DNA from 2 places in the Gottfriedia sp. ABJ_BB2_2 genome. Region 1 is predicted to be linked to the other one. Evidence: a T-box and tRNA genes for the amino acid it is inferred to sense, from the RefSeq annotation. Region 1 holds a T-box; the other holds one or more tRNA genes.
What was found. The T-box of region 1 lies ahead of asnS (asparagine--tRNA ligase). A T-box ahead of a tRNA ligase gene usually reads a tRNA of that ligase, here a tRNA-Asn.

Region 1 (4,437 bases):
AATACGAGTCAAAATGGATAATGAAAACATTAAAGATTATTATTTTAATAATGAAAAATGGTGGGGAAGAGATTTAACATTAGATTGATTCCCTAACATTTTAACCACTTTGTTTATTTTTCTTAATATTCATATAGTAATGACGATATAATAATTGGGTTATTATGGAAATAGAACGGAGGAGATTGTATGAAAAAGTTTACTAGTCTAGTTATATCATTATTGGTAGTTTTATTCTTTGTTCAGGGTTATACAAACAGCGCATCCGCTGCAACTGTAAAACCATCTATCAAACTAACACAATCAAAATTAAGCATCTATGTAGGTCAAAGTAAACAACTAACATATAAGGCACAAAATATTAAGAACAATCCTGTTGTATGGTCAACAAGTAATATTGGAGTATTGTCAGTGAAAAATGGCAAAGTAACAGCATTAAAGCCAGGTAAAGCTAACATTACTGTTTCTGTTCCTAAACTGAAAATCAAAAGTGTAGCTACAGTTTCAGTATCCAAAAAGAAACTATCTGCTAAAGAAGCATTTGATAAAGTAAATAAAAGCGTTGTATACATAGAATCATATAACCAACATAATCAATTGGTTGGAACTGGTAGTGGGTTCATTGTTTCAAAAGACGGAAAAATCGTTACTAACCATCACGTGGTTTCAGATGTATCTTTAGTATCAAGAGTTAAAATTAAACTCTCAAATGGCATAACTTACGAGACTAGTAGGGTTAAAGGGTATAACGCGGATAAAGATATTGTAATTCTGAAGATTGATGGTCCTACAAATTTACCTGTTGTAACACTTGCTGATTCAAGTAAAGTTCAAACAGGTGAAAAAGTATATGCCCTTGGTTCACCTAGAGGAGTTCAAAATACGATTACAGAAGGTATTGTTAGCAATAGAAATGTAGCAATTGGAAAGAATCAATTTATCCAAACAAGTGCGCCGATTACGCCAGGTAATTCAGGTGGTGTACTCGTGAATGTATATGGAGAAGTAATTGGAGTGAATGACTTAACACTAGTAGATGCACAAAATATGAATTACGCTATACCAATTAATGTGTATAAGCAAATTCCAGCAAACTCTAACTATGATTTACTAGAAATAAATAAGGCATATTATGTTCCGGCACAAGGTAAGGGTTCTGTTGATGAAGAAGAGAGTAATAATACGATTGATGATGCAGATTATATCCCTTACGAAGATGCAATGTTATATGGAACGTTTTCAAATAATCAAGATATGGATTTCTATTACTTTTTAATTACAGATAATGAAACTGTATCTATTATTGCTTCAACGACAGATGCTAAATATAGTGAAGACCTAACGTTTGCTTTATATGACGTTGATGGTGAGTTCATTGATGTCTGTACTGCAGAATGGGATCCAGAGCGCCAAAGGTACTATTGTTATTTATCAAATGATTTAACTCCAGGCTTTTATCACATTGGTGTCTATGTAGATCCTCAAGCAAAGTACAATAACGCTGGTCAAGAATATTCGGTTTCAGTTTGGATTGGACAATAATAATTGTAATTATTAATATGGAGCTTCCAAAATAGGAAGCTCTTTATCTATTTAATTAGATAAATTCCTCTTCTTTATATTTAACAGTACGATTAAGATATTCAAGTGAAAGAGATTTAGACTAAATAGCTCGATTTTTTGATCGTGTTTCTTGATCCTCAAGGTTACTTAAATCAATTCGGTTTTGTTTAAATTATTATTACTAATGTAATCGAAACTTGTACGTCAATTGGTTTGAAAACCTCGATCTAAGAAATTATTTTGAAAATCCATAGCATCATACATAATATTAAATCTAACTATTTAATATTATATTTTGAGAAGTTTATCACTTAATCTAAATGGCAGGTTATTTAAATAAGGAAATGGAAATAAATGAAATTATATGTTAAAAAAGATTCCAACTATTCATCTTAAGGGTGAACTAGACAATGGATTATGTTTTGTGATATTTTATTATTGTAACAATTCATTTAAAACTGTATATTTTTAAATCGATGAAAAGGAAAGTAGTTTATGCTATATTCTATAGCGAGCCGGGGACGGTGAAAGCCTGGCGATGAAGCATGAATGAAGAACACCTTTGAGTTCTAACCGAAAGAGATAACTTAAGTAGGCTTAGACGTTACCAGAACGTTATTTAACTGGGATAAGCAATATTAGCTTTTAAGTTGGTCATATTATGACAATTTGGGTGGTACCGCGGAAGTTAGTCTTTCGTCCCTTTTATAGGGATAGAAGGCTTTTTTTTATGGGAAATTAACATATGGAGGCAAATTATGATAAAAACTGTAGTTAAAGATTTATATAGAAATCAAGAAAATTATAATGACAAGACTGTTCAAATTTCAGGGTGGATTCGTACTCTTCGCGATTCCAAAACGATTGGCTTTATGGAGTTAAACGATGGTACATTTTTTAAGAGTGTACAAATAGTATTTGAGGACAATTTAGATAACTTCAAAGAAATTACGAAGTTACCTATTAGCTCTACTGTTACAATAGAAGGTGAGTTTATTCCAACTCCAGAAATGAAACAGCCTTTTGAAATTAAAGCGACAAAAATTATTGTTGAGGGATTATCGGATGTAGATTTTCCTTTACAAAAAAAGAGACATTCTCTTGAGTATTTAAGAACAATCGCTCATTTACGTCCAAGAACGAATGCTTACTCAGCGGTTTTCAGAGTAAGATCTCTTGCATCATATGCTATTCATAAATTCTTCCAAGAAAAAGGATATGTATATGTACATACACCAATCATTACAGGAAGCGATACTGAAGGCGCAGGAGAAATGTTCCGTGTGTCAACAATGGATTTAAACCAGCTTCCAAAAACTGAAGACGGTAAAGTGGACGAAAGTGCAGATTTCTTCGGTAAAGAGACGAATTTAACTGTTAGTGGTCAATTAAATGGGGAAGCGTATGCACTTGCTTTCCGTAATGTATATACATTTGGTCCGACTTTTAGAGCAGAAAATTCAAATACTGCACGACATGCTGCAGAATTCTGGATGATCGAGCCAGAGGTTGCATTTGCAGAACTTCCGGATATTATGGATCTTGGTGAAGATATGGTCAAGTATGTTATTAATTACGTATTTGAACAAGCACCTGAAGAAATGGAATTCTTTAATAGTTTTATTGATAAAACACTTATCGAGCGATTAAAGAATGCGTTAGAATCTGACTTTGGTCGAGTTACTTATACTGAAGCAGTTGAATTATTACAGAACTCAGGTAAAAAGTTTGACTACCCTGTTGAATGGGGAACAGATTTGCAAACAGAACATGAACGTTACCTAAGTGAGGAAATTTACAAGCGTCCTGTCTACGTTACTGACTATCCTAAAGAAATTAAGGCATTTTATATGAGAGCTAACGAGGATGGTAAAACAGTGGCTGCAACAGACTTACTAGTTCCTGGTATTGGCGAGTTAATTGGGGGAAGTCAACGTGAAGAAAGAGAAGACGTCCTTGTAGAACGAATTAAAGAACTTGGTATGAATGAAGAAGATTACTGGTGGTATCTGGAGCTTAGAAAATACGGTGGTACAAAGCATTCTGGCTATGGAATTGGATTTGAACGACTTGTTATGTATTTAACAGGAATGAAGAACATCCGTGATGTAATACCATTCCCTCGTACACCGGGAAATGCAGATTTTTAATTTAATATAAAGATGAAGAATAGGATGCTGAGGCATCCTATTTTTTTTAAAAAGGTCAACTAGTAAAAACTGAATGATCGATCTTATAATACGAATGGCAGTTTAGTTCAGTTAAGAGAATTGTTTTGTAGATAATAAATATAGGAATTCGAATATTATTTTTTGAAATATATTAAAAAAGGAGTACGGAAAAAATTATATCTCATTAATCGTTTTAACTATCGGATTAGGTTTAGGCTTAATTTCTAGATACTTTACTACACGACAAAAAAATAACCTTTTCCTTATTCAACTACTGGTGAGTTAGCTGAATATCGTATAGGCTGCTTCGGCAGCTTTTTTTATTTTGTTTTTATTTTATAGGGCAATTGTCTTTTTAATTTGAACTGAATACTTAAGACATATAGATATTCAGTCGATTAAAAATACAGGTGAATATATTTAAGGATAAAGGGTTTGTAATCAAAGTCCCAAAAGAACTATCCAACAATATAATTCAGTTTTTTGTTTAGGGTCCGATTAGACAATTTTACCAGCAATTATTTTTAGTACTAATTTCTTAAAATTCATAAAGATTACTAATATAATTAAAAGTTTATATACTTTTCAATTGAGGTTTGGAATTTGGAAGTTATTAGAAATAAATTTGATTAAAATCATAGATAAAAGCTAAAGCTTTTGTAATATTGTGTAAAGGATACTAATTAGTTATTTTGATTGCATT
Region 2 (4,437 bases), on a different contig from region 1:
CCAATTACCATTTAATTTACGTTCTAAAATAACCCTTTTTAAATTAAATTCGGTATCTAACTCTCTTCTAATCAAGAAGCAGCTTAAAATGACTGCACAAATAAATAATATAACTGCTGCCACAAAGACATATGTATATCCTTTGTTGCCAATCATCGATGAAATAATTGCCCCCGCGATAAAAGGGCCAAGTATTCCAGAGAATGAAGTAAGCAAACCCATAAAACCATTAAAAAATTGTCTTGTTTCAGGTTCTGTCACTTCAAATGTCAGTAAATTAAAGGAAAGGTAATAACATCCATTTCCAATCCCTAGGATTGCCCCGATTAGTATTGTCGAAAGCAAGGTATCTGTTTTAAACAGTAAAACAGCAATATAGAATATCGCTAAAAATGAAATTCCAATCCTTAAAATAACGACCCGATCGATATGTTTGGCTAACCTTCCTGCTATGATAAAAGTGAGTGCCTGAAAAAAGGCAATTGAAAATTGATAAGAAGCAATCGGTAAATAATCATTAGATTGCTTCCATAAATAAACATTTACAAACGTATTAGATAATGCTGTTGCTAATGAAAATAAACCACCAACACTTAATAATAAAATTAAGTCTTTGTTTACCTTCACATCGCCTATTAAAAATTTCAACTTACTCATAAATACTCTCCTTTGTCCTAGGTCTAGTTTTTTCGAGTAAGCTAAATATTATCCATTTTTTTGGCAATAAAAAAAACACTACTAAGAGATTCTTAGTAGTGCTTACATGCTAATTACTTAGCAGCTTTGTATAATTCTTCTACTTTAGTCCAGTTAACAACGTTCCAGAAAGCACCTACATAATCAGGGCGTTTGTTTTGGAAGTTTAAGTAGTAAGCATGCTCCCAAACATCTAATCCAAGGATAGGCGTTTTACCTTCCATTAATGGAGAATCTTGGTTTGGTGTGCTTGTTACTTCTAATTCACCATTGTTTACTACTAACCATGCCCAACCAGAACCAAAACGAGTTAAAGCAGCTTGAGTGAATGCAGCTTTGAACTCATCGAAGCTACCGAATTTAGCGTTGATTGCTTCAGCAACTTCTCCAACTGGAGCGCCAGTGCCTTCTGGAGTTAATAAAGTCCAGAATAAGCTGTGGTTTGCATGTCCACCACCATTGTTACGAACAGCAGTTTGGATACCTTCAGGAAGTGCATCTAAGTTTGAAATTAATTCTTCAATTGTAGTTGCAGAAACTTCTTTACCCTCTAAAGCTGCGTTTAAGTTTGTAATGTATGTATTGTGGTGACGAGTGTGGTGAATGTTCATTGTTTCTTTGTCAATATGTGGTTCTAAAGCATCGTAAGCATAAGGTAATTGTGGTAATTCAAATTTTGACATTCGTAATTCCTCCCAAGAATATAGTAAAATTCAATTTAAAGTTATCAAATAAACTGAAAGATTTCAATAGTTATGCTCATAAATGGGAAAGAATGTTAAAAATAATGTCTTTATGCAGAAAGTTTTTTATAAAATAAGCTAATCCTTCACAAATAATGATGTAACATAAATTGTTATGGCACCTGAAACAATAGGTCTCCTCTACCATACATAACGTTCAATCCAAAATCACAAAACAAGCCTCAATCTAGTTTATCCGTGAGGCTTTTTCTGATTCCAATCCGTAAAAGTACGTACTAATTCACTTTCAAGTGGTAAATCATAGTATTTTGCTAAAATTTGATATTGCATAATATAACATTCAAAATTTCTCGGATCGAACGCTTCTTTATGATACCTTCTCCATAATAATGGTTTATTCATAGCAGTAAATTTGTTAATTGCGCTAATAATTGATTGTACGTCCTCGTTAGACATTGGTTTTGGAAATCGACGTTTTATTGTGTGTTCATTCCGTTGCCCTGTCGTATCGTATAGCACTGCCGTTATTGAGCTATGCAACTTATCTTCTAAACGTTCTAAGTATAGGTCCTGACTTTCCGTTGGATACATACTAATCTCCTACCTCATTTTTTAATCACAAAAAATAATACAATAATATCCTTGGATTTTCTACAAAAAAAGAAAAAACAGGATATAAATCATCGTTCATATCGTGCTAAAAGGTCTAAATGGTTCTTATAGTTTTTCCCTACAACAAACCATCAAACACTCTGTTTTATATATTCTTTCAATTGGACTTTTGATTCCACGTTCTTACTATAACCTCAATAAAAAAAGAAAAAACTCTAACGAAATATCCGTTAGAGTTTTTTCTTAAATCGGTAAGGAGTAAGAGGGATTCGAACCCCCGCGGGCTGTTACACCCCTGTCGGTTTTCAAGACCGATCCCTTCAGCCGGACTTGGGTATTACTCCATAATATGATTTGGTAGCGGCGGAGGGAGTCGAACCCACGACCTCACGGGTATGAACCGTACGCTCTAGCCAGCTGAGCTACACCGCCAAAATGAATAAGTATAAATGGCTCCGCAGGTAGGGTTCGAACCTACGACCACTCGGTTAACAGCCGAGTGCTCTACCACTGAGCTACTGCGGAATAATTTAACATTTCCTTAAGACAATATTTAATTTAACATGTTTCAAAACGAACGTCAATGCTTTTTAACATTTTTTTATATTTTTATGTTCTTTCACATTTCCTTTAGTTGGTCTAACTAGTTTTTATTTAAGCAACAACGAGTTTACAAAAAACTAATTAATTAAGTTTTTCTTATACAATGCTAACATTGTACAAAATTACCAAAAAGATACATAATAACGTTGTAAAGAGATATAACATTATATAAGAAAGGATGAGTTTATGAATCTCTTCAAACAATTTTGGTACAGCTTATACTCTCCCAAAACAATTTCTAAATTCAGACTACAAAAAATCGGCAAAACAATATTCTATTTATTTCTATTAGTGATTCTTTATACTCTTCCAGGTTTTTTTTCATTTGAGAACTCTGTAAAACTCCAGGTGAATAATGCCTCAGATTTATTAAAGGAAAACATCCAAACAATCTCATTAAATAAAGGAATCTTAACGATCAATGATAATAAACCGTTTGAACGTAAAATTGGTGACTTTAGATATGCTTTTTATCCAAATGAAACAAGCTTGCCTTCATCAACTTCGAAGGATAAATTTTCGATTACGGTCTTAAAAAATCGAGTTGTCATTAAAACTGATACTGGAGAACAAGATTATCCCTACCCATCATTAGATAAAACTGAGATTAATAAAGAAGATATTTCTAAATTTATAAATAACGTCAAGGAAGCTTTACCGGTTTTTATGTTTGCATTATTTTTCTTATTTTATTTAGGTTCTTGTTTCTTTATTTTCATTGTCGCAACAATACTAGCGTTTATCACTGCATTATTTCATTCTGATAAGCACTTAACTTTTAGACATAGATTTGCAATGATTGCATATAGCTTAACACTGCCAACAGTCATTTATTTTATTGTCGGATTATTTAACATTAACATCCCATTCCAGACAATCTTTTTTATAATAATCTCTGCAGTAATGTATACATTAACTGTTAAACAATTACCTTCAAAAAGATAAAAGAGGTGTGTACTCACACTTCTTCTATCTTTTTTTCATTGAATTAACATATTTCTTTAACAAAGCTTATTTTTTACTAAATTTAAGTAGGTCACTTCTATACTTTTATGGAATATAAAGAGTGGACAAGCATATAGTCTACTAAAGGAGTGATGTAAATGAAGAAAATTTTTTATTTCTTTGGCATACTATTAGTTATTTATATCGTGTTCTTTGACCTTCAAGTAGGAACAATTCCTACAAAACATATAAGTACAGTTGCAACTGTCTCCAAATCAGATGAGACGTCTAAATCAACTAAATCTCTTCCAAAATTTGAAGAAATTCAAGTGAAAAACGGCGATACAGTCTTAGGCATTGTTGAAGAGCTTAACCCAGACTTCACACAACCAATTAGTCAAATTACGAAAGATTTCATTGAATTAAACAAAGGACTATCACCAACAAAAATTCAAAGTGGAAAATCATATAAATTTCCAATTTACTCTTCTAATAAATAGAATTTGTGGTATATTTCTTTTTAGCTAGTTTATAAAAAGAGAAATCATGAAGAAAATATGATAATGTATAGTTGTACACAAACACAAAATGAAATTAGTTATTTTTGAAGGAGCGAGTTACTCGTGAATGAACTTACACATAGAAGTAAAACACGTGCAGTAAAAGTTGGTAATGTAGTTGTTGGTGGTGCAAATGAGATTTCGATACAAAGTATGTGTACTACAAAAACACATGATGTTGAAGCAACAGTTGCTGAAATTAAACGTTTAGAAGAAGCAGGTTGTCAAATTGTTCGAGTTGCGGTACCAGATGAACGAGCTGCAAACGCAATTGCTGATATTAAAAAACAAATTAATATACCACTTGTAGCTGATAT

Region 2: it has a tRNA-Asn gene. The T-box ahead of asnS (asparagine--tRNA ligase) is inferred to sense a tRNA for this amino acid. The anticodon was not compared.

The regions. Positions count from the first base shown of each region.
Region 1 is NZ_JBVFKR010000002.1:590,356-594,792, reverse strand. Features, by position in the region: gene ACX6U0_RS07860 (trypsin-like peptidase domain-containing protein) at 190-1,542, shown strand; T-box leader at 2,031-2,270, shown strand; gene asnS (asparagine--tRNA ligase) at 2,322-3,713, shown strand.
Region 2 is NZ_JBVFKR010000003.1:337,422-341,858, reverse strand. Features, by position in the region: gene ACX6U0_RS10360 (MFS transporter) at 1-657, opposite strand, end outside; gene ACX6U0_RS10355 (superoxide dismutase) at 771-1,379, opposite strand; gene ACX6U0_RS10350 (hypothetical protein) at 1,632-1,991, opposite strand; tRNA gene ACX6U0_RS10345 (tRNA-Ser) at 2,267-2,356, opposite strand; tRNA gene ACX6U0_RS10340 (tRNA-Met) at 2,368-2,444, opposite strand; tRNA gene ACX6U0_RS10335 (tRNA-Asn) at 2,463-2,537, opposite strand; gene ACX6U0_RS10330 (DUF1189 domain-containing protein) at 2,802-3,560, shown strand; gene ACX6U0_RS10325 (hypothetical protein) at 3,719-4,060, shown strand; gene ispG (flavodoxin-dependent (E)-4-hydroxy-3-methylbut-2-enyl-diphosphate synthase) at 4,184-4,437, shown strand, end outside.